2 regions of the Photobacterium sp. DA100 genome follow, and region 1 is predicted to be linked to the other one. Evidence: riboswitches for the same ligand, from Rfam matches in the RefSeq annotation. Region 1 holds a riboswitch; the other holds the start of a gene.
What was found. Region 1 has a riboswitch for lysine ahead of PTW35_RS18030 (Na+/H+ antiporter NhaC family protein). Riboswitches for the same ligand answer to the same signal wherever they lie in the genome.
Positions count from the first base shown of each region.

Region 2: another riboswitch for lysine. It lies ahead of PTW35_RS04975 (Na+/H+ antiporter NhaC family protein); the one in region 1 lies ahead of PTW35_RS18030 (Na+/H+ antiporter NhaC family protein).

Region 1 covers NZ_CP119424.1:71,208-79,260, reverse strand. Annotated here, with positions in the region: tRNA gene PTW35_RS18050 (tRNA-Ser) at 1-77, opposite strand, end outside; gene PTW35_RS18045 (NUDIX domain-containing protein) at 207-650, opposite strand; gene PTW35_RS18040 (M14-type cytosolic carboxypeptidase) at 825-1,949, shown strand; gene PTW35_RS18035 (BCCT family transporter) at 2,032-3,945, opposite strand; lysine riboswitch at 4,133-4,303, shown strand; gene PTW35_RS18030 (Na+/H+ antiporter NhaC family protein) at 4,387-5,973, shown strand; gene PTW35_RS18025 (D-alanine--D-alanine ligase) at 6,360-7,274, shown strand; gene PTW35_RS18020 (6-phospho-beta-glucosidase) at 7,354-8,053, opposite strand, start outside.
Region 2 covers NZ_CP119423.1:974,650-982,702, forward strand. Annotated here, with positions in the region: gene fadD (long-chain-fatty-acid--CoA ligase FadD) at 1-316, shown strand, start outside; gene rnd (ribonuclease D) at 434-1,558, shown strand; gene minE (cell division topological specificity factor MinE) at 1,648-1,911, opposite strand; gene minD (septum site-determining protein MinD) at 1,919-2,731, opposite strand; gene minC (septum site-determining protein MinC) at 2,752-3,414, opposite strand; gene PTW35_RS04960 (YcgL domain-containing protein) at 3,638-3,922, shown strand; gene PTW35_RS04965 (lytic murein transglycosylase) at 3,926-4,894, shown strand; gene PTW35_RS04970 (H-NS family nucleoid-associated regulatory protein) at 5,176-5,571, opposite strand; lysine riboswitch at 5,942-6,125, shown strand; gene PTW35_RS04975 (Na+/H+ antiporter NhaC family protein) at 6,225-7,820, shown strand; gene PTW35_RS04980 (thymidine kinase) at 8,014-8,053, shown strand, end outside.

The DNA.
Region 1 (8,053 bases):
GGATTTGAACCCTAGATACGCTATTAACGTATGCCGGTTTTCAAGACCGGTGCTTTCAACCACTCAGCCATCTCTCCGTAAGTGCGGCGTATAATATAAAGCTTAGTGGTTTGTGTAAACCCCTAAACCGTTCGTTTGGTCACACATTGCACAAAACAAGCCAAATTAACATAAAAAGCCAAAGAAAAAGCCGAAAAAAGATAGGATCACTCTGATTTTAGTGAAATTCCTGTCCCCCAAAAAGCGTATTTAGGAAGACTATTTTGTTTCACTAACTGTCGGAGAGACTCAGGAAATAAGTTCCAATATTCAATTTCTTCGCAAGGCACCCAGAAAAACTCAAGATGGGCTTCATTAGAGACTACAGTCTCATGGTGTGATAAGTCTGTTTCAACATCAAAGATCAGGTTGATCTCTGCCTGCAGTTGCCCCCCGAGGAACCACTCATTTTCCGCCGCACCAACAAAAGCCCCAACCTTGGCTGCTATCGACGCTTCCTCGCGCAGTTCACGCGCCAACGCTACCGGAGCGGATTCGCCAAATTCTATATGACCGCCGGGTAAAAACGTCATCGTATCGCCAATCGCCCTGACCAAAAGGATATGACCGCCATCTCTAATCAAACCACGCGCTACATAATGAAAAGCCACTCTATCTTCCTGTTTATCATTTTTGTACCCATGTTACCCCAGCAGCCTAACAGGCCGAAGTCCTTACTGAGTTTGCAGGCAGGGTTATCAACGCTCTGTAACAGTTATTTGCTTCAGAAAGGCTATAGTTATTGCTAACCTCCTTTCACCTCAACAAACATAAGATTGATAACAATGAAAATTTTCAGCAATTTCGAAAGTGGTAACATCCATATCGTCAGTGCCGACTCACCAGACAACATCCAGCTGACTATCCCTGCCGATAACCAGTCAGACATCGCGCAGTGGTTCCATTTCCGCCTAGAAAGCGAGCCCCAGCAGCAACACCAGTTCTCAATCTTAAACTTGGCCAAATCCGCCTACCCGGAAGGCTGGCAGGACTATGATGTTGTCGCCTCGTACGATCGAGAAGAGTGGTTCCGTATTCCGGCAGAGTTTGATGGCGATACCCTGAGCTTCAAGGTGATCCCAGAATACGGCTCGATGTATTTTGCCTACTTCGCCCCATACAGCTACGACCGCCACCAAGATTTACTGCACCAAGCGCAAAGCCAGTTCAGCTGCAAACTGGAAACCCTGGGAGCTACCCTTGACGGCAACGATATGAGCTTGCTGACCGTCGGCGAGCCGTCAGACGGAAAGAAAAACATCTGGATCATTGGCCGCCAGCACCCTGGCGAAACCATGGCCGAGTGGTTCATCGAAGGCCTGCTGCAACGACTGCTCGATGACACCGATACTGTCGCCAAAGCTCTGCTCGACAAAGCGGTGTTCCATATCGTACCGAACATGAACCCAGACGGCAGTATCCGTGGTCACTTGCGTACTAACGCAATCGGCGTCAACCTCAACCGTGAATGGCAAACCCCATCAATGGAGAAGAGCCCGGAAGTCTTCCTGGTTCGCGAGCGCATGCTCGCTACTGGTGTCGACATGTTCCTCGATATCCACGGTGACGAGGCGATCCCGTATAACTTCGTCGCAGGCAGCGAGGGGATCCCGTCTTACAATGAGCGACATGCCGCTTTGGAAAACGCCTTCAAAGCAGCCCTGCTCACTATCACCCCAGAGTTCCAGGTTGCCCATGGCTACGATAAAGACGAACCGGGCAAAGCCAACCTGACCATTGGCTCCAACTGGGTAGCCGAGCAATTCAAATGCCTGTCTTACACTATCGAGATGCCTTTTAAGGATCACATCAGCCACCCCGATGAGTTCTATGGCTGGTCGCCGGAGAGAAGCGTTGCTTTCGGCCAGGATGTACTGGCTGCCGTGTGGGCTGTGGTCGATCAGATCTAACGCCTGCTCTAGCAAAAACATTAGGAGCAATAATGCCGAGTCAAACGACTCGGCATTTTTAAAATTACAGGTCAGTACTTACTTACACTTCCTGCTCGACCATTGCTTCCAAACGAGTACGCATCAGCTCGTTGAACACCTTGCGGGCTTCCTGCGCTTCTTCCGAAGCAGCCAGTTTGTTCTCTTTGGCTGTCATGGCATCGTCCATCAACTGCTGGAGATGATCCAACCGCTCTTGCGGCGCATCACTGAAGTCCATGCCAGACTCACCGTTAGCCACTGCTTCGGCGCGGATTTTCTTCTTCAGCTTCCATACTTTATAGAGCGCTTCACGCTCAGCATCTGCCGCTGCCATAGCGATCTCTTTGAGCTCCTCGAACTTGGTCAGAGCCATACCTTCCTTCGACCATGGGTCAACATCAGGTAGCTCCTCGATATTGATCACCGGATCTTCATAGCCTTCCTGATGGGTCAAATCGAGTGTTGCCGCTTTCACAGCCGACATCATCAGCATTACAGCAATCACCAACAGCGGTAAACCACCGACAATCGCCGCCGTTTGCAGCGTCGATAGACCGCCCATGAACAACAGTACAGACGGCATGAATGACAAGGCAAACGCCCAGAACAGGCGGTTCCAACGCATCGGATCTTCGGTCACGTTATTCTGCACCACTGAAGCCAAGATATAGGAGATCGAGTCAAACGTCGTGGCCGTGAAAATCAAACACAGCAGGGTAAACGCCGCGATGACCAAAGTACTGAACGGCAGTTGCTCAAGGATTGAGAAAATCGCCTTGGTCGCCCCTTCCGTGTTCAAAATACTGACCACATCAAGCGCACCGGATAGCTGCAGCGACAAACCGTAGTTACCCAAGATCATGAAGAACAGGAAGCAGCCCATCGAACCGAAGAAGATCGAACCGGTGACCATTTGCTTAATGGTACGGCCACGGGAAATCCTCGCCACGAACAAGCCCATGCTCGGGGCAAATACCAGCCACCACGCCCAGTAGAAAATCGTCCAATCCTGCGGGAAGTGGGTATTTTCAAACGAGCCATAGCCGCCGAACGGTTCAGCCCATGTTGCCATGACAAAGAAGTTCGACAACATACGGCCTAATGAATCCAAGCCGGTTTCCAGCATGAAAATCGTCGGACCGGCCACCAGAATGAAAGCCAGCAGGCCCAGGGCTCCCCAGAAGTTGATATTGCTGAGCAGCTTGATGCCCTTCTCCATCCCCGCGTAAGCCGAGTAGGCGAAAATCGCGGTACAGATCATCAGCACAATCACCTGAGTGACGGTATCTTTAGGCACACCGAATAGGTAATTGGCACCTTCGGTGATCAACGGGGCAGCCAGACCCAGTGTCGTGGCACCACCACCCAGCAAGCCAAAGATAAACAGCACATCGATAACTTTACCCAGCCAGCCGTAACTGCGGGCCTCACCGATCACCGGCATCAAGGCTGCCGATACCTTCAGCACAGGCTGCTTGCGGACGTAGAAGAAATAGGCAATCGGCAAGGCTGGCACTAAATAAATAGACCAGGCAATCGGCCCCCAGTGAAACAAGCCATAGGTGGCCGCCCAGCGCACCGCTTCCTCGCTCCCCGGCTCAAGCTGGAACGGCGGTGCCTGGTAGTAATAAGCCCACTCAATCGTACCCCAATACAGAATACTGGCCCCGATCCCGCCACAAAACAGCATCGCTGCCCACGAGGCCGTCGTGAACTCAGGCTGTTCATCGGGATCCCCCAGCTTGATTTGGCCGATATCGGAAAAAACGATATAGATCATAAAGAAAAATGCACCGACACCAAGCGCCAGATAGAGGAAACCGAGCTTATCGGTCATAAACGTTTTGGCGATAGCAATCCATTCTGCCCCTTGCGCCGGAAACAGCAGCAAAGGCACCACAACCGAGATCAACATCCCCAGCGCCCCGAAGAACGTAGGTTTGTCAATCAATTCAAAGTGTTTGCGAGAAAACACGTTAGCTCCTTAAAAAAATAAAACCAGCAATGGTTATAGGGATAATCAGAGAAAAAGGGCCAACGCTTCAAACCAAGGTTCTGATGATAAAGATGAAAAAAGCTTATTATTAGCTGACATAATTATTCAGCCGTATATAATGTTAGACTTATTGCCATAATCCAGTAGGATTGACGGTGATAAACCCTAAATCAGTAGAGGCGCGCTGCCTAAGAGTAACCGAGCAGAGGGTGATACCTGTGAAGCCGGAGAAAGGAGTCAGCGCCGAAGTGACTGCAGCCATCAACTCAGTCGCTGGGTCTGTGTCGAATAGGCACAGAACTGCCATAGTATTTACCTATGGAGCGCTACCTGAAGGGGTAACAAGTCATACCTTTCTGCGTCTTAGTTACACTTCCTTTCGGTAGATCTCCACCTTTAAGTTGTAGGTGTGATGAGATCATGAACCTTGTCGATTTTTCGGACTCGCTAATGTCCGTAGTCCCTGCCATGCTGGCTGTTATTCTTGCGGTCACCACCAGGCGGGTTTTACTCTCCCTCGGAGCAGGTATCTTTGCCGGTGCCTTGATGCTAAACCAATACTCACCGCTTGAGTCTCTGCAATACCTAGTCGGCAAAGTGCTGGCGATTGTGTGGGCTGACGGAGCGATGAACAGCGACAACGTCAACATGATCATCTTCATGCTGCTGCTCGGCGCGCTGATCAGCCTGATGAGTGTCTCGGGGGCAACGCAGGCCTTCGCCGACTGGGCAGCGGTACGCTGTAAAGACCGCCGCAGTGCCAAATCACTCACCGGCCTGATGGTATTCATCTTCTTTATCGACGATTTCTTCCACAGCCTGTCAGTCGGCGCAATCTGCCGCCCGGTTACCGACCGCTTCAATATTTCACGCGCGAAATTGGCCTACCTGCTCGACTCCACTGCAGCTCCGGTTTGTGTACTGATGCCTATCTCATCATGGGGAGCCTACATCATCGCCCTGGTTGGCGGCATCATGGTGGCGCATGGCGTGACCGACCAAAGCCCTATCTCTGCCTTTGTCGAGATGATGCCGATGAACCTATACGCGGTATTCACGCTTGTGATGGTGCTGTGTGTGATTGCATTCCAGCTCGATATCGGCCCAATGCGCAAACATGAGAAGTGGGCGCTAGAAGGCAAGCTATGGGATGAGTCGAAAGGCAAGCCTGCTGGCTTGGACGTCGAGGCGCCGGAATCTGCCCAAGGCGGTATGATCGACATGGTATTGCCGATCCTGACCCTGACCATGGCAACGGTATTTTTCATGGTGCAGTCGGGTGCCGATGTACTGGCAGCCAACGGTGAAGCCTTCAGTGTGCTCGGCTCATTTGAGAACACCGATGTCGGCTCATCGCTGGTGTACGGTGCGATCTGCAGCTTGGTGGTGTCTATCGCTCTTGCCCTGCGTCTGAAACTGGATGCGGGTACCTGGATGAAGGCGGCCCCGCAGGGTATTTCAGCCATGATGCCTGCGATTATCATCCTGTTCTTCGCCTGGACGATTGGTGCGGTTGTACGCGATATGCAAACCGGCATCTACCTAGCTTCAATGTCTAACGGCAACCTGCCGGTTGAGCTACTGCCTGCAGTTGTCTTCCTGCTATCTTGTGCCATGGCCTTTGCGACCGGCACGAGTTGGGGCACCTTCGGCATCATGCTCCCGCTAGCCGGTGATATTGCCGCGGCCAGTGACATTGCGCTGCTGCTGCCGATGCTATCAGCGGTTCTGGCTGGTGCGGTATTTGGTGATCACAGCTCACCAATTTCCAGCACCAGTATTCTGTCGGCAACCGGTGCCGGCTGCCACCATATGGATCACGTTATGACCCAGCTACCGTACGCCTGTTCGGTTGCTTTCGGTGCTCTACTGGGTTACCTCGCCATTGGCTACACCCACTCGGCATGGGCCGGTGTGGCTGTCAGCGGCCTGTGGTTCTTGGCATTCTGCGCCTTTGCCGTTCGCAAGAGCAAGCCAGTTATGGCTGCCGAGCCTGTAACGAGCTAAAGCGCACCGATCGTCCCTCCTCAGAGCAAGGCCATGGCCTTGCTCTTTTTTTAGATGTTATTGCTTAGCGACTCAGCTTGCTTGCCAAATAAGAGCAATACACATCACAGCCCCCAACCGCACCGACGCCCTTCTTCCCTGGTCAAAAAAAAGCCATCCGGCTCTGCCGGTGAAGAAAAAATTATGCACAATGTCAAATTTATTGGGCATAAAAATTCAACCACAAGAGCAAATCATTACAATAAGCCACCGCGCACTATACACGCGATTTAATATTACTATTCCCAGTGACTAAAACTTTCTGGGTATACAAGCACTTACACGCAAATAATTGCTTGCTTTTTCTTTTACGACTTTCCACTGCAGAGCTTAATCGGAACAATACCATGAGAATCGGAATATTATATGGGGGTGAGTCTAGCGAACGCGAAGTCTCATTAAAGTCTGGCAATTGCATTGCCGATGCCGTTGAGTCATTGGGCCATGAGGCTATCAAGATTGATCCTCGCCACATAGACATCACCTTGCAGGGCTTCTTCAACCTCGACAAGGTTTTCATTGCCCTTCACGGCGGTATGGGGGAAAGCGGACATATCCAAGCCCTTCTGGATTTACTCAAAATCCCCTATACCGGCAGTGGCCTCCTGGCCTCTTCCATCTCCCTCAACAAACTTAAGACCAAAGAAGTGTGGCGTGCCAATGGCCTGCCGACAGCAGACTGGATCAAAGTCAACAAGCACACGCCAACCGATACCATCAAAACAACACTGGCGGATCTTTCCTACCCGGTTGTAGTCAAACCCCTCAATCAAGGCTGCAGTATCGGGGTATCTAAAGCCTCCTCTCCAGAAGAGCTGTTCAATGCACTGGTTGATGCCTTTGAATATGACGATGACATCCTCGTCGAACAATTCATCACCGGGCGTGAATACACCTGTGCCATCCTTGATGGCAAGCCATTGCCTGTTGTACAAATCAAATCAGATACCTTCTTCGACTGGAACGCCAAGTTCGGTGATCAAAGTGCAACCTACCACTGTCCGTCAGACCTGACTGCCGAGCAAGAAGAAGCCATGCAGAGCGCAGCACTTGAAGCCTACAAGACTCTGGGGTGCCGGGGCTGGGGCCGGGTTGATACGTTTTTGGATGACAACGGCGATATCTGCCTGATCGAGATGAATACAGTACCGGGAATGACCACCCGCAGTGTTTTCCCGATGGCGGCCAAAGAAGCCGGCATGAGCTTCGAAGACACCATCGCTGCGTTGCTCGAAAGTGCAACCTTTGATGATGTGAAATAATATACAAAAAAGCCGGTAAGAGCAGAGTGGGCCTTACCGGCAAACTGTCAGAGGTTTCCCCTCAGACAACAGAACACACTTAAGCTAGATCTTCGCCATTGCTCGCAATGACTTTCTTATACCAGTAGAAGGATTTCTTGGGGGTGCGATCCAAGCTACCGTTGCCCTCGTTATCGCGATCGACATAGATAAAGCCATAACGCTTGCTCATTTCACCCGTAGACGCCGCCACCAGATCAATACAGCCCCATGGCGTATAGCCCATCAACGGCACACCATCGGCAATCGCATCCTTCATTGCTTCAACGTGAGCGCGCAGGTAATCGATGCGGTAATCGTCGTTGATCACACCATTCTCATCAACGGTATCGATGGCACCCAGGCCATTTTCAACCAAGAACAACGGCTTTTGATAGCGGTCATACAGCGTGTTCATGGTGATACGCAGACCAAGCGGGTCAATCACCCAGCCCCAGTCACTGGCATCTAGGTGCGGGTTTTTAATCGACTTCACCACGTTTGCCGCACTGGTGTTACCCTCGTTCATATCGGCAGATGCACAGCGGGATGCGTAGTAGCTAAATGAAATGAAGTCGACGGTATTTTTCAAGATGTCGAAGTCTTCTTCGTGGATTTCCAGTTTCACGCCTTTTTCATCAAACACTTTCTGGGCGTAAGACGGATAGTAGCCGCGTGACTGGACATCAATAAAGAACAGGTTTTCACGATCTTTCTGCATCGCCGTGAAAACATCTTCCGGCTTGCACGAATACGGGTAG
Region 2 (8,053 bases), on a different replicon from region 1:
CATGATCCTGGTGTCGGGCTTCAATGTATACCCGAACGAGATTGAGGATGTAGTTGCCCTTAACAGCAAGGTGCTGGAAGTGGCGGCGATCGGCGAACCGCATGAAGTCTCGGGTGAGGTGGTGAAAGTCTGCGTGGTCAAGCGCGATGCCAGCCTGACGCGCGAGGAGCTGCTCGAGCACTGCCGTGAGCACCTGACCGGCTACAAGGTACCGAAGATTGTTGAATTCCGCGATGAACTGCCAAAGACTAATGTCGGCAAGATCTTGCGTCGCGCATTGCGTGAAGAGTCGAACCAGCAAGCTCAGGATGCCTAATCGCATTTTCAATTAAAGACACATAATGCCGGCGCCAAGCCGGCATTTTGTACCGAGCCAGATAATGTCCTGTTTCATAGGCCTATTTTTCCGCTTGGTATCATTGGTGAGATAACTGTGAATTTTGAAATGATCACCAGCCGCACGCGGTTGGAAACAATATGCCTTCAGGCGCGCCGTCAGTCGGCCGTCATGTTGGATACCGAGTTTGTCAGAACCCGGACCCTCTACCCGAAACTGGGTTTGATCCAGCTGTTTGACGGTGAGTCCCTGGCGTTGATTGACCCATTGGCAATTGACGACCTGGATCCGCTGTGGGAGCTGCTGCGTGACCAGTCGGTGATCAAGGTGCTGCACGCCTGTGGTGAAGACTTGGAAGTATTCCAGTACTATGCAGGCTGCTTGCCGGTACCGATGATTGATACCCAGGTAATGGCTTCGTTCCTCGGCTATGGGGTGTCTGCAGGCTTCGGGACCTTGGTGAAAGACTACTTGGGTATTGAGCTTGATAAGGGGGAGGCGCGTACCAACTGGTTAGCCCGTCCTTTGACCGAGCGTCAGCTCGACTACGCCGCAGCCGATGTTTACTATCTGCTGCCGCTGTACCAGAAACTGATGCCGCTCGTCGAAGCCAAAGGTTGGCAGGAGGCCCTGGCGCAGGAGTGTGCGGGTCTGATGCTCAAGCGCGTTAAGACTATCGACCCGGACAAAGCCTACCTCGATATCAAGAATGCGTGGCAGCTCAATCCCAAGCAGCTGGCTATTTTGCAAAAAGCGGCTAAGTGGCGGGTGCTGGAAGCGCGCAAGCGCGATTTGGCCCTGAACTTTATCGTCAAGGAGCTGCACCTTTGGAAGCTGGCCCGCTACGGGATCAAGTCGAAGGCGGTGATGGCAAAAGAAGGTTTCGACAACATGGAAATTCAGCGCCATGCCAACCGGCTGCTGAAAATGGTACATGATGTCGACGATATGCCCGAAGACCGATACCCGGAAAAAATCATTAGGCTGGTGGATTTGCCGGGGTATAAGCAGAAAGTGAAGCATATCAAGGATGTTGTGTCGGCAGTCGAGCAGGAAACCGGCCTGATGTCCGAGTTCCTGGCGTCGAAGAAACAGATCAACCAGCTGATCTCTTGGGCCTGGAAAAAAGACTCGCCGTCCGACAGCTTGCCTGACATGCTGAAGACCTGGCGTAAACCGCTGTTTGAAAGCAAAGTGCTACCTTTGCTGCAGTCGAAATAAGGCTAAGTCGTTTTTGCTATGCGCCCGGAAATAAAAAGCCCCGCTCAACTATCGAGCGGGGCTTTTTTTCGGATATGGAGCCAGCCAGTTTACTTGTCTTCGTCCGGCAGGGTAACGTTGAGCTCAAGAACGGAAAGGTCTTCTTCTTTCTGATCGAGATTAACGGTGACCTGTTCTGGACTGATTTGGACGTATTTGCGGATCACATCCAGAATATCCTGCTTCAACTGCGGTAAATAGCTAGGTGCACTCTGATCGGCAGAGCGGCGTTCGGCAACGATAATTTGCAGGCGCTCTTTGGCTACACTGGCAGTCGTTGGTTTCTTGGGGCGGAAGAATTCTAACAATGCCATCGTATTATCATCCTCCGAACAGACGTTTTAGGAAGCCTTTCTTCTCTTCTTCAAGGAAGCGGTACGGGCGCTCTTCACCCAGTAGTCGGGCAACGGTGTCGCCATAGGCGATACCAGCGTCCGATTCTTTATCGAAAATCACCGGCTCACCCTTGTTTGAGGCATTCAGTACGGCTTGGCTCTCTGGGATCACGCCAAGCAGCGGTATGTGCAGAATTTCCTCAACATCACCAACGCTTAGCATCTCGCCCAGAGTGACGCGGGCAGGGTTGTAGCGGGTCAGTAGCAGGTGAGTCTTCACCGGCTCATCCGCTTGCTCGGCACGGCGAGACTTGGAGTCGAGAATGCCTAGAATACGGTCTGAGTCACGTACAGAAGAGACTTCTGGGTTGGTGGTGACAATGGCTTCATCGGCAAAGTACAGCGCCATCAGCGCGCCGGTTTCGATACCCGCGGGCGAGTCGCAAATAATGAACTCGAAGTCCATTGCTGCCAAATCATTCAACACACGCTCAACGCCCTCACGGCTCAGGGCATCTTTGTCGCGGGTTTGTGAAGCGGGTAGGACATACAAGTTGTCGACACGCTTGTCCTTGATGAGTGCCTGGTTGAGGTTGGCTTCACCATTAATCACATTGACGAAGTCATACACGACTCGGCGTTCGCAGCCCATAATGAGGTCAAGGTTACGCAGGCCGATATCGAAATCGATCACCGCTGTTTTCTTGCCGCTTAGCGCAAGGCCCGATGCAATAGCTGCACTCGAGGTAGTTTTACCAACGCCACCTTTACCTGAGGTAACAACGATAATACGTGCCATCTTAAATTCCTTATTAAACCTTATAGAGTCATGTGCTCTATGTTCAAATTGTTTTCAGCAAGCGAGATAACGACATTTTTTCCCCAGAACTCTTGTTGAATTTTGTCGCTTAACCAATAGTTCCCTGCGATTGAAATGAGCTCAGGCTGTAAGTTGTGGCAGAAAATCTTTGCCTCTTGTTGACCGCTGGCCCCAGCGATAGCACGGCCCCGAAGGGTGCCATAGACATGGATACAGCCATCGGCGATGATTTCAGCTGCCGCACTGACATGTCCAAGTACTATCAAATCACTATTTTTAGCATAAATTTGCTGTCCTGACCGAACTGGATTTTTTATGATTTTTGTCGGTGTCATCACAGGTTCGGCGGCTTTTGCCTGTTTGGCTGCATTCATAATCGCGAATCCAGCCTGCTTGGCCTGTTGTTGCAACTCCGGTTGCTTGCAGCCACTGATCCCCACAGGGATCATGCCGGCTTCGTGAACCTGGCTTTTTAGCAATGCAAAATCCAGCTTATTTCCGGCTTGGCTGACATCAATGACGATCGGAGCGGCGGAAAAGAAATGAGGAGCCTGTTCAACTTTATCTTTGAGAAAGTTGATTGCTTGCTGTATGTCGCCGTCCACGAGGTGGAGGGCCGAGAGGGTGAATGAGCCCCCTTTGAGTTCTGCAGATTTTGTCATGCGCGCTAATGACTGCCGATAAATTAGTCGTTCGGGAACGTTATCTCTTGGGTAACTTGCATGTTATATTCCAAAGCGTATATCAGCAAGCTATCCTTGCTTTTGCGTTGGAAATTCAGACAACCGTCTCATCAAGTAGGCGATCTCCCCCATCTGTAGGGAATGATCCCGGTGAATTGTTGTCTGACAAAATAGCGAAATTAACGAACAGGTTACCGACAATATGTTGTGTGCAATTTACAAAAGCCCCAAAAAAGACAACACCTATCTTTATATCAACAACAAAGACGACTTTTCAGCCGTGCCTGAAGTTTTGTTGAAAACATTTGGTACGCCACAATTTGTCATGGTACTTAAGTTAGAGGAACGACATAAGCTGGCACAGGCCGATATAGAAAAAGTAAAAGCGGATCTCAAGGAGAGCGGATATTACCTGCAGGTGCCGCCTCCCGTGCCAAACTTACTCGTGCAGTACAAAGCGGATAAAGCCGCCAGCAGCCAAGGATAAACTATGCATAAGCGATTGATATCGGCCTTAGTGGCCTTAGGGTTAGGATTATCATCGGTTGTCTATGCCGATGAGGGGTTTGATAAATATGTCGAAGGACTGAAAGTAGAAGCCCGGGAAAATGGAATTTCGGAGTCGATTATCAACTCTGCTTTTGATGGCATAACGTTTGTCGAGCGTGCGGTAAAAGCGGACAAAAATCAACCGGAGCGTAAATTAACTCTGGATGAGTATATTCCCCGTGCGGTGCCTGCTTGGAAAGTAAAACAGGCAAATGAGCTATATCGCCAGCATAAATCTATGTTGGATAAAATTGGTGAGCAGTACGGTGTGCAACCGCGCTTTATAGTTGCCTTGTGGGGGGTTGAAAGTAATTTTGGCCGCTTGATGGGGAATTATAATGTGGTTGAAGCGTTATCCACGCTAGCCTATGAAGGTCGGCGCGAAGCGTTTTTCCGCGGACAGGTGATGGCGGCACTGGAAATATTGGATGCCGGCCATATTAGCCCTGAAGATATGAAGGGTTCTTGGGCGGGTGCCATGGGCCAACCGCAGTTTATGCCAACCTCATTCCTGTCGTATGCCGTCGATGGCAACAATGACGGCAGGATTGATATTTGGCAGACGGAGGCCGATGTTTTTGCCTCTGCGGCGAATTATTTGAATAAAGCCGGCTGGGATGACCAATATACCTGGGGGCGGCAAGTTTCTTTACCCGCTTCTATTGATGAGTCATTGCTTGGTGTAGAAATGAGCAAAGCCCGTAGTCTGGCTGAATGGCAGCAATTAGGTGTTCGACGCCTCAACGGCAAGGCCCTGCCGAGTGTTGAAATAGATGCCTGGCTTATTCAACCTGATGATAAACAAGGCCGTGCCTATTTGATTTATGGTAATTATCAGTCGTTGCTCAAGTGGAATCGTTCGCATTATTTCGCCTTGGCCGTGAGCCATTTGGCTGATCAAATTCGCTAATCCCCAAAAATGACAAAAAACCAGACCAATAGGTCTGGTTTTTTATGCTGCGGGGAAAATCACGCTTTATTTTTTTGCCATCGGGTGAAATTAAAATAATCGTTAGTAATAGAGGGGAGGGAAGTAAGTTGTTGGGTGAAATTGAGCTTTGCGGTTTGGTGCCCCCTTTCTTTTTCTTTTGAATCAATGACTTGGTTTTTGGTGCTTGTCAGCGGTTTATCTTAAAAAAAAACCCGGCATGGCCGGGTTTTTTCGATGATTATCACAGATGATTTGAAATATTAGATTTCAAAATCTTCTAGAGACTTGCCTTCGTCCAGAGCTTTTTTCAGTGCGCTTGGAGTACGACCTTGGCCAGTCCAAGTTTTCTCTTCACCATTTTCATCGATGAAACGGTATTTTGCTGGACGCTGCGCACGCTTTGCTTTTGGTGCTTTATTTAGTGTGGCTAGAAGCTCTTCTGGGTCAATACCATCAGCAAGAAGCATTTCACGGTATTGGGCTAGTTTTTCTGTACGTTCTTTTTCTTTAGCAAGCTCTTCTGCTTCTGCTTCCTCACGCTCAGAAACAACGGTTTGAAGTTTTTCTAGCGCTTCCTGTAGTTGCTCAAGAGAATATTCACGAGAAAGTGCGCGAAGGCTGCGAAGGTTAAGTAGCGCTTTCATTGCATCAGACATTTTTTATTTCCTGTAGGCCTAAAACTATAAATTAATAATAGCAGTGACGATTCAATAATTGCAATAATAATACTTTTAATACAGTGATGCCAAATAAAAAATGAAGGGTTTATTTAATTTTTTGCAATTTATCTGGTTCATTTCTCATTTGTAATAAATTGTAATGGTCAAGATAAGTAAATATTCTTATCCAAAATCTACGGGAGCTGATAAATATTTGCCATCAATTTCATATGTGAAAGGTATAATAATTTGTCACTAAGTGGATGATTTTCGTACTCTATGGCAAGACTATTCACTATTTTTGTGATTTTTTTCATCTTAACTTATTGCATTTGGATATCTATTCCGTAGAATTGACCATACCTAGACTAAGGGTAGAGGCGCATCGTCTATTAGTAGTAAATCTTAGGGTGATTCCAATGAGGATTTACGAAAGGAGCCGATGCCGAAGTAAGCGTGGAGTATCAAGCCTGCTTGCTGGGGTTGTCACCGAATAGGGTCAACACTGCCATAGTATATAATTACATTAACTATGGAGCGCTACTGTGGAGTCGGAAAAGGGTAACTTCTCTTCCTTATGCTCTTCTATACACGACAAGATGTCGTGTTAAGCAGTAGATCTCCAACCAGGATCGGTTGTAGTCGAGATCATGAATATTGTAGATTTTTCACATTCCGCCATGTCGTTGTTGCCTCCTTTGGTTGCGCTGGGCTTGGCTATCCTAACTCGTCGTGTTTTAGTTTCATTGGGTGTCGGTGTCCTGCTGGGCGCATTCCTGCTGACGGATTTCTCTGTCGGTGGTACGGCCAGCTATATCGGTACCACGGTTGAAGGGCTGTTTATTGAAGACGGTGCCATCAACAGTTGGAACATGAGTATTGTTGCTTTCCTTATTTTGCTGGGTATGACCACTGCCTTGCTGACACTTTCTGGCGGTACTCGAGCGTTTGCTGAATGGGCCCAGACGAAAATCAAGAGTAAGCGCGGTGCTAAACTGTTGGCTGCGTTCTTGGGTGTATTTATCTTTGTTGATGATTACTTCAACAGTTTGGCCGTTGGCTCGATTTCCCGCCCGGTGACTGACCGGTTCTATGTCTCCCGTGCCAAATTGGCCTATATCCTTGACTCTACTGCCGCACCAATGTGTGTATTGATGCCCGCTTCAAGCTGGGGGGCATACATTATTACCTTGATCGGCGGTATTTTGGTTTCGCACGGGGTGACAGAATACTCGCCGCTAGGGGCATTCATGCAGCTGGCGCCGATGAACTTTTATGCGGTATTCGCTCTGTTGATGGTGTTTGTCGTGGCTTGGTTCCAAATTGATGTGGGCCCGATGAAAAAGCACGAGCTGGAAGCGAGTCACTGCCGTGGATTCGATGAGGGGGATGTAGACAGCCGTGCCAAGGATCTGAACGACGAACTGGAAATTGAAGAAAGCAAGAATGGCCGTGTTGCCGATCTGGTAATGCCAATCGTAACCCTGATTGTGGCAACGTTCTTCTTTATGCTCTTTACCGGCTACCAGGCCTTGGCGGCGGATGGTCTCGCGTTTAGCGTTCTGGGTGCGTTCGAGAATACAGATGTGGGTATGTCTCTGGTATACGGTGGCCTGGTTGGTTTGGCTGCTGCCCTTATCCCTGTTTTCCGCCAGCGCATTCCAATGGCAGATGTGGCCTCTACCCTGTGGATTGGGGCCAAGTCGATGTTTGGCGCGATCTTGATCTTGCTGTTTGCTTGGAGCATTGGCTCGGTGATCAGTGACATGGCGACGGGTAAATACCTATCGACCTTGGTTGAGGGTAGCATTAACCCAATGATGCTGCCGGCGATTCTCTTCTTGCTAGCAGGCCTGATGGCATTCTCGACCGGTACGTCGTGGGGTACGTTCGGTATTATGTTGCCGATTGCCGGTGATCTGGCTGCTGCCACCGACATTATGCTGATGTTGCCGATGCTTGGCGCGGTATTGGCCGGTTCGGTATTTGGCGATCACTGCTCGCCAATTTCCGATACGACTATCCTGTCGTCGACTGGTGCTCGCTGCCACCACATTGATCACGTATCGACCCAGCTACCTTATGCGCTGGCTGTGGCTGCGGTATCGACTATTGGCTTCCTGGTACTGGGCTTTACAGGCTCTCTCGCTGTTTCGTTCATGTCGGCAACCGTCGCCTTCGCTCTGGCTTGCGTGGCGCTTTACTGGCTTGCACGCCGCCCTCAGGAAGCGGCTGCGAACGCGTAATGCTGATGTCATGCTGAAGAAAAAAGCCTGTATTTGATACAGGCTTTTTTATTTTCGCTAGTTAGCCCAAATTTCTTTAATTTAATCTCAATTGGTCACAAAGAAGATGAGCTTGCTCCTTTCAATCTGAAGGGCTTTTCTGTAGCATCTCGGCTGATTTTTCACGCACCAATCGTATTACTAGGGAAGCTTAATGGCCCAAATGTATTTCTATTACTCGGCAATGAATGCGG